3 regions of the Neobacillus sp. plas4 genome follow, and region 1 is predicted to be linked to each of the others. Evidence: riboswitches for the same ligand, from Rfam matches in the RefSeq annotation. Region 1 holds a riboswitch; each other region holds the start of a gene.
What was found. A riboswitch is a leader RNA that binds a small molecule or an ion and turns the genes downstream of it on or off. The one in region 1 is predicted to bind lysine.

Region 1 (4,816 bases):
CACTTTAAACATTGCGGATATGGTTAACAGAAGCCGAGGAGAATATGCTTATACAATGATTGACATTGATAATAAAGTAAATGGTGATGTTATTCCGGCTTTAGAGGAAAAAATCAAACAAATTTCCGGAATGGTAATCGCTCGGATTATTTAATCATATTTCTAATAAAAATGGAGCCAGGTTTCAATACTGGCTCCATTTTTTATGGTTTTTTTGTATATAATCACTGTAATAAATTTAACGTCCGTTTTAGGAATTCCCTCGTACGCTCTTGTGTTGGATTATTGAAAATTTGTTCTGGGCTTCCCTCTTCTGCGATAACTCCCTTGTCCATAAATACAACCCGGTCCGAAACTTCTCTTGCAAATTCCATTTCGTGGGTAACAATTAACATCGTAAGTCCAGATCCTGCAAGTTCCTTCATTACTTTTAGAACTTCTCCGACCATTTCTGGATCAAGAGCTGAAGTTGGTTCATCGAATAACATCACATCTGGTTCCATCGAAAGTGCTCTGGCAATCGCCACGCGCTGTTTCTGACCCCCGGAAAGCTGCTTTGGCTTCGCATTAATATACTTGTCCATCCCAACCACCTTCAAGTACTTCATCGCTACTTTTTCGGCCTCTTCTTTAGAGCGTTTTAATACCTTCACTTGCCCTACAACACAGTTGTTTAGCACATTGTGATTGTTAAATAAGTTAAATTGCTGGAACACCATACCCAAATGCTTCCGATAGTCCGTTGCATTATGGTTGTCATCCAAGATATTTTCACCATGATAGATAATTTGTCCGCCGCTTGGTTTTTCTAAAAGATTAATACAACGAAGAAGCGTCGACTTACCAGATCCTGAGGAACCGATGATGGTGACAACTTCCCCTTTTTTCACCGAAAAATTAATGTCTTTTAATACTTCATGTGTTCCAAAGGATTTGTTAAGGTGCTGAATATCAATAATCTTTTCCATATTCTCCCCTCCTTATTTTTGTAATGGTTCGTTTCCAATCATCGTATAGTTGTCAGATCCATCTAATCGCTTTTCAATGTATAGCAATATTCTTGTAACAATAAAGGTCATGACAAAATAAATCATACATGCTACGAAAAACGATTCAAAATATCTAAAGTTATTACCAGAAATTGATTTTGTCACGAAGTATAGTTCTGTAACGGAAATAACATTCAGAACGGATGTATCTTTAATATTAATAACAAATTGATTTCCTGTTGCAGGTAGTATATTTCGAATCACCTGTGGCAATACCACATTCCACATCGTTTGCAGATGATTCATTCCAATTGCATGCGCTGCTTCGAACTGTCCCTTATCAATTGAAACAATCCCACCACGGACAATTTCCGCCATATAGGCTCCTGTATTAATCGAAACAACAATGATAGCTGCTGCAAAAACATTCATATCGATACCAAATGCTAGCGCAGAACCATAATAAATTACCATTGCTTGTACAATCATCGGTGTTCCACGGAAGAATTCAATATAGATGGATAGAATTGCGTTTATCACGTTTAATAAGGCTTTTTTTGCACCGCGTTCAGGCATTGGGATGGTGCGGATTACCCCTGCTGCTAATCCAATTGCTGCTCCAATAATCGTTCCAATTAGAGAAATCAATAGTGTTAACCCAGCGCCACGAAGGAACATAGGCCAGTTTTCTGCAATTATTTTTATGACCCACTCAAGACTCATCTTTTATCCTCCTCTACCTTATAAAACCGACTGTATCCTTAATACAGCCGGTTTTGACATTTCTATTCTGCAGCTGGTTGATTCTTAATAGCTGTATCCATAATAGTTGTACGTTCTTCTTCTGAAATGCCCTTTAAAACTTCATTAATTTTTTCTGTTAATTCACTGCCTTTTTCAAGACCGACAGCAATGGCCGTATCATCTGGGGAAGTTTTAAATCCTTCTTCAAATTCAACCATTACGTAGTTTTCATTTGCAGCGGATGCACTAATTCCTTCTGGACGCTCTGATACATATCCATCAATCATCCCTGATTCAAGAGCTACCCTCATTGCTGGGAAGTTGTCCATCGCCGTTTTCTTGTCTACCCCTTTAATTTGATCAATCACTGAATAGTGGAATGTATTTAATTGAGCTGTAACTTTTGCTCCCTTGAAATCTTGGATAGAAGTTGCACCTTCGTACTTGCTGCCTTTTTTCACGACCATTACTAAATTTGAAGTATAGTAATTATCCGAGAAGTCAATGGTCTCTTTTCGTTCTGCTGTTGGTGACATACCAGCGATAATGGCGTCAATTTTACCAGAAGTTAAAGCTGGTACTAGGCCATCCCACTCTGTTTTAACAATTACTAATTCTTTTCCTAAACCTTCAGCGACTTTTTTGGCGATTTCTACGTCATATCCGCCTGCATATTCTGCAGAGCCATTGATTTTAACACCACCGTTGGAATCATCGTTTTGGGTCCAGTTAAAAGGAGCATACCCCGCTTCAAGCCCAACCTTAAATGTATTGTCTTCTGATCCCTTAGAATCAGAACCATTACTTGTCCCGCATCCTGTTACTAGTAGAATAGTAGAAACCAACAAAACTAAAAGTACCTTTACCTTGTTTCTCATCCTGTTCTCTCCCCCTGTTTTTTAAATTCTAAAACAAAAAACGACCTGAGATAAACTCAGGTCGTACTATCCATAGTTGCCCTTAAGTCCCCTCTTTTATCCCATGAGATAGCACAACCCAATAAACCGGAGAGTTTATTGAGACAGTCCTGCAGCTCTTAACTACAGACCCAGCATGTAATACCGAGAATATTACACACTTCGGCGACATTTCCTTCTCCATAGCATCATTGCTTCTCAAACTCCGCTAAAGACTGTTAAATACCGCGCCTCTACCTCACTGCAAAAAAGTGAGGTCTTATTTAATTGTATTCTTATTCTACAATACTATTCAGATAACCGTCAACTTGTTTCTATTGCCTTTATGAAAGTAACCCAAAAATGTCGGCTTTGTAAAAATGATTTAAAGAGCCTTAACATCAACAAAGCAGACTTTTTAATATAGATATATTATTCTATCATTTAATAACTTTGTATTATATTATTCTTTAACTGATGGCATTTCGTTAAAGAACGTTACATCCTCGATAGGAAGACGCGTAGTAGGATGTCCTGGTTTCGTTGCTTTTCCGATAGCAATGAGCATAACCGGCACAAACTGCTCGGAAATTCCGAACGCTTCAATGAACTTCACTTTATCGTACCCACCCATAGGTACAGTGTCGTATCCTTTGGATCGGGCGACAAGCATGAGTTGCATCGAGACAAGTCCTCCATCAGTATATACGATTTGGCGAGCCACTTCAGGAGGCAAGTTTGAGTACATGCTGACTGTTCGTTCAATGAATGATTTAGCCGTATCAGCCGGCATAAAACCTGCTTCAACAGCCTGTCCATAAATTTTTTCGGCTTTCTTGTAGCTTTCCACATCACCTAGTACCGCAATAACAGCAGAAGCTTCGACTACTTGTTGTTGGTTAAACGCGATAGGCAAAAGCTTTGTCTTCAACTCTGGTTTATCGATAACTAGAAAACGCCATGGTTGCAGGTTCGAAGACGAAGGAGCCAAAGTTGCCAGCTCCAGTATTTCAGACATTTCTTCACGTGAGATCTGCACGGTTGGATCGTATGCACGAACGGATCGACGTTCCCGAATAACATCTAAGAACATTTGCTGTTCGAGCTTATCTAAAGTTTGAGAGTTTGACATAATAATTCCTCCTAGTAATGACATGATAGTTTCGTTCAACTCTACTATGAGCACTTAAGAAAATTATTTTAATAGTAATGGTTTTTAACCCTATCATGAACAATGTGGTAAAAAATACAGCTACCATTAATGTTTGTATTTATACTAGGTAACCTTACTCAGATTGAATCCAATTGTCAAAAGTAATGCATTTGTAACTTTAACCATTAAAATAAGATGATTAGTAATATAGTCGTGGCAAATTTTTGATAAATTCATATAAATATTAATAGAAGATATTTTTAGAAAAACTGGTGGTGTTGATATTGGAACCTAAATGGCTGGATTGGGCGAAACAGCTTCAATCCATTGCGCAGGCGGGATTAACATATTCAAAAGATGTTTATGACTTGGAGAGATTTGAATTAATAAGAAATATTAGCGTTGATATTTTAGTTCATTACACAGATATGGACAAGCATGTAATCAAAGATTTATTTGCAGGTGAAACAGGTTATGCAACTCCTAAGGTTGATATTAGGGCTGTTGTCTTTAAAGATGATAAAATTCTTATGGTCCGTGAAAATACCGATGGGAAATGGGCATTACCTGGCGGCTGGGCTGACATAGGACATACCCCAAGTGAAGTCGCTGTTAAGGAAGTAAAAGAGGAATCTGGATTTACGGTGAAACCGATTAGAGTAATAGCTGTAACCGATAAAAAGTGCCACCCACACCCTCCGTCTGCTTTTCATGTTTACAAAATCTTTATCAAATGTGAAATAATTGGCGGACAGCCGGCTACAGGGATCGAAACAAGTGAAGTGAAGTTCTTTGCAGAAACCGAACTGCCACCTCTATCTATAGCTCGGAATACAAAATCACAAATTGAGATGGCCTTTAAATACTTAAAAAATCCCCTTGAAGCCGTATATTTTGATTAAGTTTATGATGAAAAGGTTCCTGCTACCTTTTATGCTCCTCCTTGTCCGAAGTTGACACAGCTTCAGACACATCCTTGCTTTTTTGGCTCCTTCGTGTCCGATGTTTACTTTACTTCGGACACGAACCTGATT
Region 2 (4,816 bases), 2.1 Mb from region 1:
CTGACTTATATATTGCCTGCGGAATTTCTGGTGCCATCCAGCACTTAGCGGGTATGTCTAACTCAAAGGTAATTGTTGCAATTAACAAAGATCCTGAGGCAAATATCTTTAAAGTAGCGGATTACGGTATTGTTGGTGATCTATTTGAAGTGGTGCCACTTTTAACAGAAGAATTTAAAAAGCTTAAAGTTCATTCTTAATGTCAATACTAGATAAGGTGAGCGAGCAATCGCTCGCCTTATTACATAGAATATCAAAAGAAATTTAGGGAAAATTACATGCGAGACAGATTATTAGCATGATGATTTAAACAATGCTATACTTTCGTTAGTAATTAGTAATTTTTTAGGAGGCATAAACAAATGGCTATTTCAAACGTAACCGATTCAAATTTCTCTGCCGAAACAGGCTCTGGTCTTGTACTTGCAGATTTCTGGGCTCCATGGTGTGGACCTTGTAAAATGATCGCTCCAGTTCTTGAAGAACTTGATTCAGAAATGGGCGAGAAAGTTAAAATCGTGAAATTAGATGTAGATGATAACCAAGAAACTGCTGCAAAATACGGCGTTATGAGTATCCCTACATTATTAGTGTTCAAAAATGGCGAAGTAGTTGACAAAGTTGTCGGCTTCCAACCAAAAGACGCATTAGCAAGCGTATTAGAAAAGCACGTATAAGAAAGAAAAACCTTAGCTGGATTTGTTCTAGCTGGGGTTTTTTATTTTTGAAAGACCGGGTTAAACATAAAAATTTTGGCACCCTGTTGATTGAAGCGGAAATCAACAGGTCAGTTTTAAACAGCCAATGGAAAAAGATTAGGCTTTTCTTTATTCGCTTAATCATTTAAAATTTTAGGATAGATAATTAAGAGACGGGGAGGAGCAGCTGGAATGAATGAAAATATTAAACAAAAATTAACACTGCTGCCTGATCAGCCTGGCTGCTACTTAATGAAAGACCGTCAGGGAACGATCATTTATGTAGGAAAAGCAAAAGTACTTAAAAACCGAGTTCGCTCTTATTTCACTGGCTCGCATGACGGGAAAACATTACGGCTGGTCAATGAAATTGAGGACTTTGAATATATAGTTACCTCATCCAATATTGAAGCACTGCTGCTTGAATTAAATTTAATCAAAAAATATGATCCAAAATACAATGTCATGTTAAAGGATGATAAAACTTATCCGTTCATCAAATTGACAGCGGAAAGACACCCGAAACTTATCATTACTAGAAAAGTAAAAAAGGATAAAGGCAAATACTTTGGTCCATATCCAAATGTCATGGCAGCTAACGAAACAAAAAAACTGCTTGACCGAATTTATCCCTTACGAAAATGTTCAACGCTTCCGGACCGGGTTTGTTTGTACTACCATTTGGGTCAGTGTCTGGCACCTTGTGTGAATGAGGTACACGATGAGGAATACAAGCAAATGACAGACGAGATTACCCGTTTCCTTAATGGCGGATTTAAAGAAATAAAGAATGAACTGACGGAGAAAATGACGAGTGCTTCGGAAGAATTGGATTTTGAACGTGCCAAGGAATTCCGAGATAAAATTATTCATATCGAAACCATAATGGAAAAGCAAAAAATTACGATGACGGATTTTACAGATCGTGATGTATTTGGCTATGCAGTCGATAAGGGCTGGATGTGTGTACAGGTTTTCTTCGTACGCCAAGGAAAACTAATTGAACGTGACGTCTCGATGTTCCCGTTTTACAATGAGCCGGAAGAAGAAATTCTCACTTTTCTTGGTCGATTTTATGAAAAATCCAATCATATTAAACCTAAAGAAGTTCTTATTCAGGATGAAATCGATTTAACGATTGCCGAACAGCTCCTTCAAGTGAAAGTTCTAAAGCCGCAGCGCGGTCAGAAAAGGGACCTTGTTAAGATGGCGATCAAAAATGCGAAAATTGCATTGGCTGAGAAGTTTTCACTGATTGAAAAAGATGAGGTAAGAACGATAAAAGCGGTTGAGAATCTTGGTGAACTTATGGGAATTTATACCCCTCATCGAATCGAGTCATTCGATAATTCGAATATTCAAGGGACAGACCCTGTATCCGCCATGGTTGTATTTATCGATGGCAAGCCGAACAAGCGTGAATACCGAAAATATAAGATCAAATCTGTTACGGGTCCTGATGATTACGAATCCATGCGTGAAGTAACAAGAAGAAGGTATTCGAGGGCACTTAAGGAAGAACTGCCGCTGCCAGATTTAATTCTTATAGATGGCGGTAAAGGACATGTTGAGGCTGTCAGGGATGTACTCGAAAATGAGTTAGGATTAGATATTCCGTTAGCTGGAATGGTGAAGGATGAGAAGCACCGGACTTCTCAGCTTCTCTATGGAACTCCGCTTGAAATTATACCACTTGGCAGAAACAGCCAAGAGTTTTATTTATTACAAAGAATCCAGGACGAAGTTCACCGTTTTGCGATTACCTTTCATCGTCAAACCCGCTCAAAAAGCGCATTTCACTCCTTGTTGGATGACATTCCTGGTGTAGGGGAGAAGCGAAAAAAGCAATTGCTTAAAGAATTTGGCTCTGTTAAGAAAATGAAAGAAGCCACTTTTGAAGAGTTTAGGGCAATTGGGATTCCTGCACCTGTAGCAGAGGAATTAATGAAAAAACTTCAATCATAGCAATGGTCTTTTTACAATAATCTTAACAAAAACAGCCTTGTAAGAAAAAATTGGCTATGCTATAATGAGTGAAAATTTAAATTACTATCACTTTTTAATACTGAAGTGAAGGTAGAGGTGCGAGCTTCAATAGTAATGATTCTGAGAAGGATGAGCTTCTGGGAAGAATCATGAAAGGGGATGTTCGCCGAAGTGAAGAAAGTCTCATTTCTTTCTTTGCTGGTCCTGCATTGAATAAATGCCGGATTGTCAAGACGATTGTCTTGGAGAGCTATCTTACATTGTAGACGCAAGAATTTTTTGTGTATGTTAAACAATGAGATGCCCTCTCATTGTTTTTTATTTTTTACGGAAAGATAATGATTCTTAATCTACAAGTGAAAGCAGGGGAAAAAGATGGGTTTAATTGTTCAAAAATTTGGCGGCACTTCGGTAGGAAGTGTGGAAAAAATTCTAAATGTAGCAGGGCGGGTAAAAGCAGAAACAGACCAAGGAAATCAGGTGGTAGTCGTTGTCTCAGCAATGGGAAAATCAACAGATCATCTGGTCGGCTTGGCGAAAGAAATTTCTGGGCAGCCAAATAAACGCGACATGGATATGCTGTTAAGCACTGGAGAACAGGTGACCATATCATTATTATCAATGGCTTTAAATGAACAGAAATTGCCTGCGGTATCATTTACTGGCTGGCAGGCTGGTATTTTAACAGAGCCTGTCCATGGCAATGCACGTATTACAACGATTCATGCAGAATCCGTACAGAAACAGCTGGACGAAGGTAAAGTCGTTATTGTTGCGGGATTCCAAGGGATCACTGAAGATGGCGAGATTACCACACTCGGCCGTGGCGGATCTGATACGACAGCGGTAGCACTTGCGGCAGCTCTTAAAGCGGATAAGTGTGATATCTATACGGATGTAACTGGGGTATACACCACTGATCCAAGATATGTAAAGAGTGCACGTAAATTAAAATCAGTGTCTTATGATGAAATGCTTGAACTTGCTAATTTAGGTGCGGGGGTATTACACCCAAGAGCAGTAGAATTTGCAAAAAATTATCAAGTACCACTTCAGGTACGTTCGAGCTTGGAGATAGAAGAAGGAACAGTGATTGAGGAGGAAGCATCGATGGAACAAAACCTTGTAGTTCGTGGAGTGGCATTCGAAGATGAAATTACGAAGGTGAGCGTACTGGGTCTCGCCAATTCTTTAACAAGTTTATCTACAATCTTTTCAACGCTTGCGGAAAACCATTTAAACGTTGATATTATCGTGCAAAGTACAACAGAAGCAGAAACAGCGAATCTTGCCTTCTCGATTAAAACGGATGACCTTATAGAGACGTTAAATGTCCTTGAAAATAACAAGGATGTACTTAACTATGAGAGACTTGACGCTGAAAATAAATTGGCTAAAGTATCAATTGTCGGTTCAGGCATGATTTCAAACCCTGGGGTCGCAGCACAAATGTTTGAAGTCCTTGCAGCCAACGGGATCCAAATCAAAATGGTCAGCACCTCAGAAATCAAAGTTTCAGTCGTCCTTGAAGAAAAACATATGTTAAAAGCAGTAGAAGTACTACACCAAGCATTTGGTCTTTCTGCGGTCAGCGAATAAAGAGAAAAAAAGCTTTCATCTATTCGATGAAAGCTTTTTTAAAATTTTTTAAAGTGTATCTTTTCGATCCCATTTGACGGTGAATTGTACTTTATTTGCTTTTTTTACTGGGTGTTCGAAGGTTTCGGTGATGGCTTGTTTTTGGAGTTCGATTTGCTGGGCAAGGAAGCCTGCTTCAATTTGAAAGTAATGTTCCGCTTTTGATTTGACTCGAGAGACAATGAGCGGGCTTGTTAGTTCAAGTTCGATTTCATTTTTTCGCTCATTTTGTAATTCGAGCTGCCCCCAAGAGGCTTTTGTGAAAAAATCAATTACTTCATCAAGAGTGTTTAATGGGTGCTTGCGCGCTAATCGTTTTCCGGCCCAGTAAAGAATTTCGGGAGTGTCTTTTCCTAAGATTTCTGGCAATACAAATTCCCTAATTAATTCATAGCCAAACAACGAAATATTTTTTGGTTCGTCCGAATGTAAATTAAGTTCGACGACATTACTATCTTTCATATAGCTTCCCCTCTTTCTACCATTCTATTATA
Region 3 (4,816 bases), 1.8 Mb from region 1:
CCGGCTGTTTTAGAAAATGATCGAATTTGGATGACCATTACACCAAATGAGATCGAAACAATGAAAGAAGCGGTTGATGGTGCATTTGGTAATGTGCTTACATTTGGCTAGGCCTTGGGTATTATGCCTATATGGTTTCTGAAAAAGAAAATGTGGAAAGTGTCACAGTTGTAGATATGAATGAAGATGTCATTCAATTATATAAAAAATATGTATTACCGCAATTTAAACATGCTCATAAGATTAGGATTATCAAGGCAGATGCGTTTGAATATGCACAAAAACATACCGCGAATGGTAAATATGACTTTGTGTTTACCGATCTATGGCATGATGTTTCGGATGGGATTGACATGTATGTGAAAATGAAAAAGATTGAACAGCAGCATCCCAACACAGTATTTTCTTATTGAATAGAAAAGTCTATATTGTGCTATGTGTAAAAGGTTTTGATGATAATGAGGGACCATCACCAGGATGGTCTATTTTCATGCTTAAAATAAAAAAGCACCTGCCTAATTAAGACAGGTACTATGCAGCAATCTTATACAAATAGATTAACTTTACCAGCTTCTAGAACACTATTTAGAGTGGTCATTTCATCTTCGTTTAAAGGAATCAATGGTAAGCGGACGCCGCCAACTTGAATACCTTGTAAATTCAATGCAGCTTTAACCGGTGAAGGGTTTGGTGCAGCAAATAATACTTTCATGATTGGAAGAAGATGGCGATGTAAATCCGCTGCTTCTTGTACACGTCCATTTTTAAATAGTGTAACCATTTCCTGCATTTCATTGCCGATGATATGAGAGGCTACGGAGACAACTCCAGCACCGCCTATAGCTAAAACAGGAATTGTTAATCCATCATCACCGCTAAACAAAGTGAAATCAGCAGGTGTTTGGTTAATGATTTCAGCCATGTCATCTAAATTACCGCTAGCTTCTTTTATAGCCACGATATTTTGAATTTCTGACAGGCGGACTATAGTCTCTACTGACAAGTTTACTGCACTGCGCCCAGGGATATTATAAAGCATAACCGGAAGGGAAGTAGCTTCGGCAATAGCTTTAAAGTGTTGATACATTCCCTCTTGAGATGGCTTATTATAGTATGGAGTGACGAGCATAATCCCATCAACACCCGCTTCTTCAGCCTGTTTTGTTAAGTTAATAGAAGCTCTCGTGTTATTTGAGCCAGTACCAGCAATAACTGGGACTCTGCGTGCTGCAACGTCGACTACGAATTTAAATAAGGAAACTTTCTCCTCAGTCGATAATGTAGGAGACTCGCCGGTGGTTCCTGCAACAACTAATCCATCAGTTCCATTTGCAATTAAATAATTTACTAGTTCTCTAGTTGCGCCGTAATCAATTTCTCCATGCTGATCAAATGGTGTTACCATCGCTGTTAATACTTGGCCAAAATTCAATATACTCACCCTTTGGATAATTTTTTTTGAAAAATTAGAGGTGGATCAGGCCAACGAAAGATAACGCAAAAAAGCAGCAGCGAGGGTTCGCTACTGCAGTAGAAACATAATAATAAACCGTTCCCTTGCGTAAGATAGCCCTCCATATAGATACCTATATGACAATTCTGTATTTATTCAATAGCAGAACCAGCTTCAAGACAAATGAGATTCTATCCGCTTCGGCAAATTCCCCTTTCCGCAATCATCCCAGGACCTCATTATCCTCAAACTGCGTACTAATGGTCATTGCGCCTCTATCCTCACTTCAAAACGTAATGAAGTAAGAAAAATATTTAATTATTACTAATAATAACAGAAAATTCATTCTAAAACAAGCAAAAGACGGTGAGCAAAAAACGGTGCCTGTCACCGCTGCTTTTGCGGTGACACTTTTCGGTGACAGGCACCGCCCGTGGACAGTGTCCACCTCAGGCGGACACTTGTCCAAGAACTGATCTTTTATTTCATCTTTTTGATAAAGACTACTTTTAGGTAGTTGGATTCTGGGTAATGTTTGTTGGTTCTGAAGTCTTCAGGGAGTGAGAATTCTTCCAATATTTTATAGTGCTTGTTTGATTCCTTAAAGGCTATATCAATGAATCCTTTGAATTTTTCTATACCAAAGGAGCTGGAATTGGTTGAGGCCAGGATGATTCCATTATCCTCTGTTATCGAAATAGCTTCCTTTAACAGGTTTTTATAATCCTTTTCAGCGCTGAAGACAAACTTCTTTGATCTTGCAAAGCTTGGGGGATCAAGAATCACCACATCAAACAATAGACCCTTTTTCACCGCATATTTGAAGTAGTTGAATACATCTTCAACAATGATATCTTGAGCTGTCTCATCGATTTCATTCAAACGAAATTGCTCGATTGTTTTACTTTTACTTCGATTTGCAAGGTCAACACTGGTTGTTTTCGTCGCTCCTCCTAAGGCAGCAAATACGGAAAACACACCGGTATAAGAGAAGGTATTTAATACCCGTTTCCCTTTTGAATATACATCTCGTAAAGTTTTTCTAACATCCCTTTGATCTAAAAATACACCGACCATGGCACTGTCATTTAAATAAACTGCGATGTTGACACCATTTTCTTTCACAAGGATTGGGAAATCTCCTCGTTCACCTGCGACGAAGTCATCCTCTTCAATATATTTACCACTTTCATCAAATCGCTTTTTCTGATAAATGCCTTTATATTCCACGAGTTCCTTCAATGAGTCTATAATAAACTCCCTGAAATGGTAAATGCCTTTACTGTACCAGGTAATCAAGTAATAACCAACAAAGTAATCAATCGTTAAACCACCGATTCCATCACCTTCACCATTAAACACTCGGAATGCCGTTGTTTCAGAACTCCTATAAAGCGATTCTCTCTGATTGAAAGCAGACTTTAAGGTCTTTTCAAAAAAACTTTGATTGAACTTCTCATTTTCTTTTCGGCTAAGCACCCAGCCAATTCCCTTATTTTGCTTTCCATAATAGCCTTTGGCAATAAAGTTATTCTGTTCATCCACAAGTTTTATGGTTATACCTTCGTCAACTAAAACATCAGGATTACTAATGGTGTCCTTTGTTATAAGCGGGTAGCCGTTCTTAAATTTATTAACGAATTTTGATTTCACTTTTAAGCTGATTTCCGTTTTCATCTTTTCATCCTTACAAATGTATTTAGGTTAGTAACATTGTAAACAAACTTCTGGCAAATCAATCACTTTCGCTTAGCAAATTGCTACAACCTCTAATTGCTGCAATAAAGTATAATCATAACACTCTTTCCTATAGTAGCGCGCCTTCACAACAAAATAACAGCAAAAGAACCATCTTTTCAAACTACATGAAAAAAAGATCCAAACTATCTGGATCTCAATTTTTTTATCTAAAAAGTATTTTTTTTTTAGCAAGTTTTAAGGCTGCTAAACGTTCGACTTAATGGGTATCCGCAGTTAAGCTTGATTCATCTGGTCTTTTCCCGTTCTGCAATTCTGCAAGGGTCAAACCAAAGTCCATTTGCAGATGGGGGTAATCTTTGAATTGGCTCCAGTCACCGCCCCATTCAAAGCCTAATGCTTTGGCCAGTTCGACCACTTCGTTCCAATCACCTTTTCCGTTTTTATTCCCATCGTATTGCCTATCCCAAATGACCTCTTCGGAGGGAGTCTTGATCGCAAAATCAATGGCTAATCCATAATTGTGATAAGATTCTCCACCTTTTGCATGCGTGACAATATTTCCTTCGGCAGTACGGCCTTTTTCATAAAGTCGATTCTGGTCTTCGGCACTGCGAAAGTCATCCGTTATCATAATGACAATTCCCTTTGCGGCAGACTGTTGGATTAATTGGTCCGCCCGTTCCCTGACAATCGGATGGAGTTCTGTTGGCAAGGAAACATTTTGATTCCTATTTGAACCTGTGAAAGGGTTAGTTTCCATATGATTAATGAAAATGAATAATACAATAAGAATCAGAAATAATGGAATGAACGCTTTAAATTTAAATTTCAACGCAAAAACCCTTCCTATCAAAAATCTACACATGTACTATGACGTCATAAATAGAATCATTGTTTCAGATATTTCTCTGCCATTTTTTGGGCCAATATTATTATGTCAAAATTGTGACGTTTAAGCCCCTCCAATGTACCAAAATTCTTTCAAACATGACAAGTGTAACTTGTGACAACGTATTCAATTTTGTAAATTTAACGTGGTTACAAAACTACTATATTAAGATATTACTTATACACATTGGAAGAATTTCTTTGAAGGACGTGGATAAAATGATCAAACCAAAAATTGCATGGATTACAGACACAACTGCTTCTCTCAGCAAAGAATTCATTCAGCAGCATCATATACATGTAATACCATTACACGTAGTAATTAATGACACATTTTATAGAGAAACCATCGATATAACCGCAGAAGATTTCTATGATCGAATGAAAAATGAAGAAGGAAAGTTCCAGTCGTCCCAGCCAAATCTTGGTGAAATCGTTGAGCTTTATGAAAGGTTAAAAGAAGAATATGACTTTGGCATTGCGATTCACGCCTCAAGTACCTTAACCGGCACTTACCAAACTTCTGTTATGGCAGCGGAAATGGCTGGCTTTAAAATATTTGCTATTGATTCACAAACGGGTTCGTATCCTTTATCCTATTTAGTGAAAAAGGGAATGGAACTAGCAGAGCAAGGGAACGATGTCAGTGATGTGGTTGCTCAATTAAACAACATGCGTGATCAAACTAGATTATTTTTGGTTCCATCCAACCTGGATCAGCTACATAAAAGCGGCAGGGTATCGGGAGGTCAAAAAATACTAGCATCGTTATTT

Region 2: linked by a shared signal. The riboswitch ahead of AC2TFD_RS23420 (aspartate kinase) and the one ahead of AC2TFD_RS12800 (transporter substrate-binding domain-containing protein) in region 1 are both predicted to bind lysine.
Region 3: linked by a shared signal. The riboswitch ahead of dapA (4-hydroxy-tetrahydrodipicolinate synthase) and the one ahead of AC2TFD_RS12800 (transporter substrate-binding domain-containing protein) in region 1 are both predicted to bind lysine.

What each region holds. Positions count from the first base shown of each region.
Region 1 covers NZ_CM170152.1:2,574,116-2,578,931, reverse strand. The annotation lists gene AC2TFD_RS12815 (phosphoglycerate dehydrogenase) at 1-154, shown strand, start outside; gene AC2TFD_RS12810 (amino acid ABC transporter ATP-binding protein) at 225-968, opposite strand; gene AC2TFD_RS12805 (amino acid ABC transporter permease) at 981-1,712, opposite strand; gene AC2TFD_RS12800 (transporter substrate-binding domain-containing protein) at 1,775-2,611, opposite strand; lysine riboswitch at 2,713-2,894, opposite strand; gene AC2TFD_RS12795 (nitroreductase family protein) at 3,093-3,761, opposite strand; gene AC2TFD_RS12790 (NUDIX hydrolase) at 4,067-4,684, shown strand.
Region 2 covers NZ_CM170152.1:4,637,267-4,642,082, reverse strand. The annotation lists gene AC2TFD_RS23435 (electron transfer flavoprotein subunit alpha/FixB family protein) at 1-200, shown strand, start outside; gene trxA (thioredoxin) at 363-677, shown strand; gene uvrC (excinuclease ABC subunit UvrC) at 891-2,663, shown strand; lysine riboswitch at 2,768-2,945, shown strand; gene AC2TFD_RS23420 (aspartate kinase) at 3,060-4,283, shown strand; gene AC2TFD_RS23415 (YslB family protein) at 4,332-4,784, opposite strand.
Region 3 covers NZ_CM170152.1:764,471-769,286, forward strand. The annotation lists gene AC2TFD_RS03690 (hypothetical protein) at 1-111, shown strand, start outside; gene AC2TFD_RS03695 (spermine/spermidine synthase domain-containing protein) at 132-413, shown strand; gene dapA (4-hydroxy-tetrahydrodipicolinate synthase) at 545-1,432, opposite strand; lysine riboswitch at 1,560-1,739, opposite strand; gene AC2TFD_RS03705 (class I SAM-dependent rRNA methyltransferase) at 1,934-3,130, opposite strand; gene AC2TFD_RS03710 (M15 family metallopeptidase) at 3,411-3,914, opposite strand; gene AC2TFD_RS03715 (DegV family protein) at 4,262-4,816, shown strand, end outside.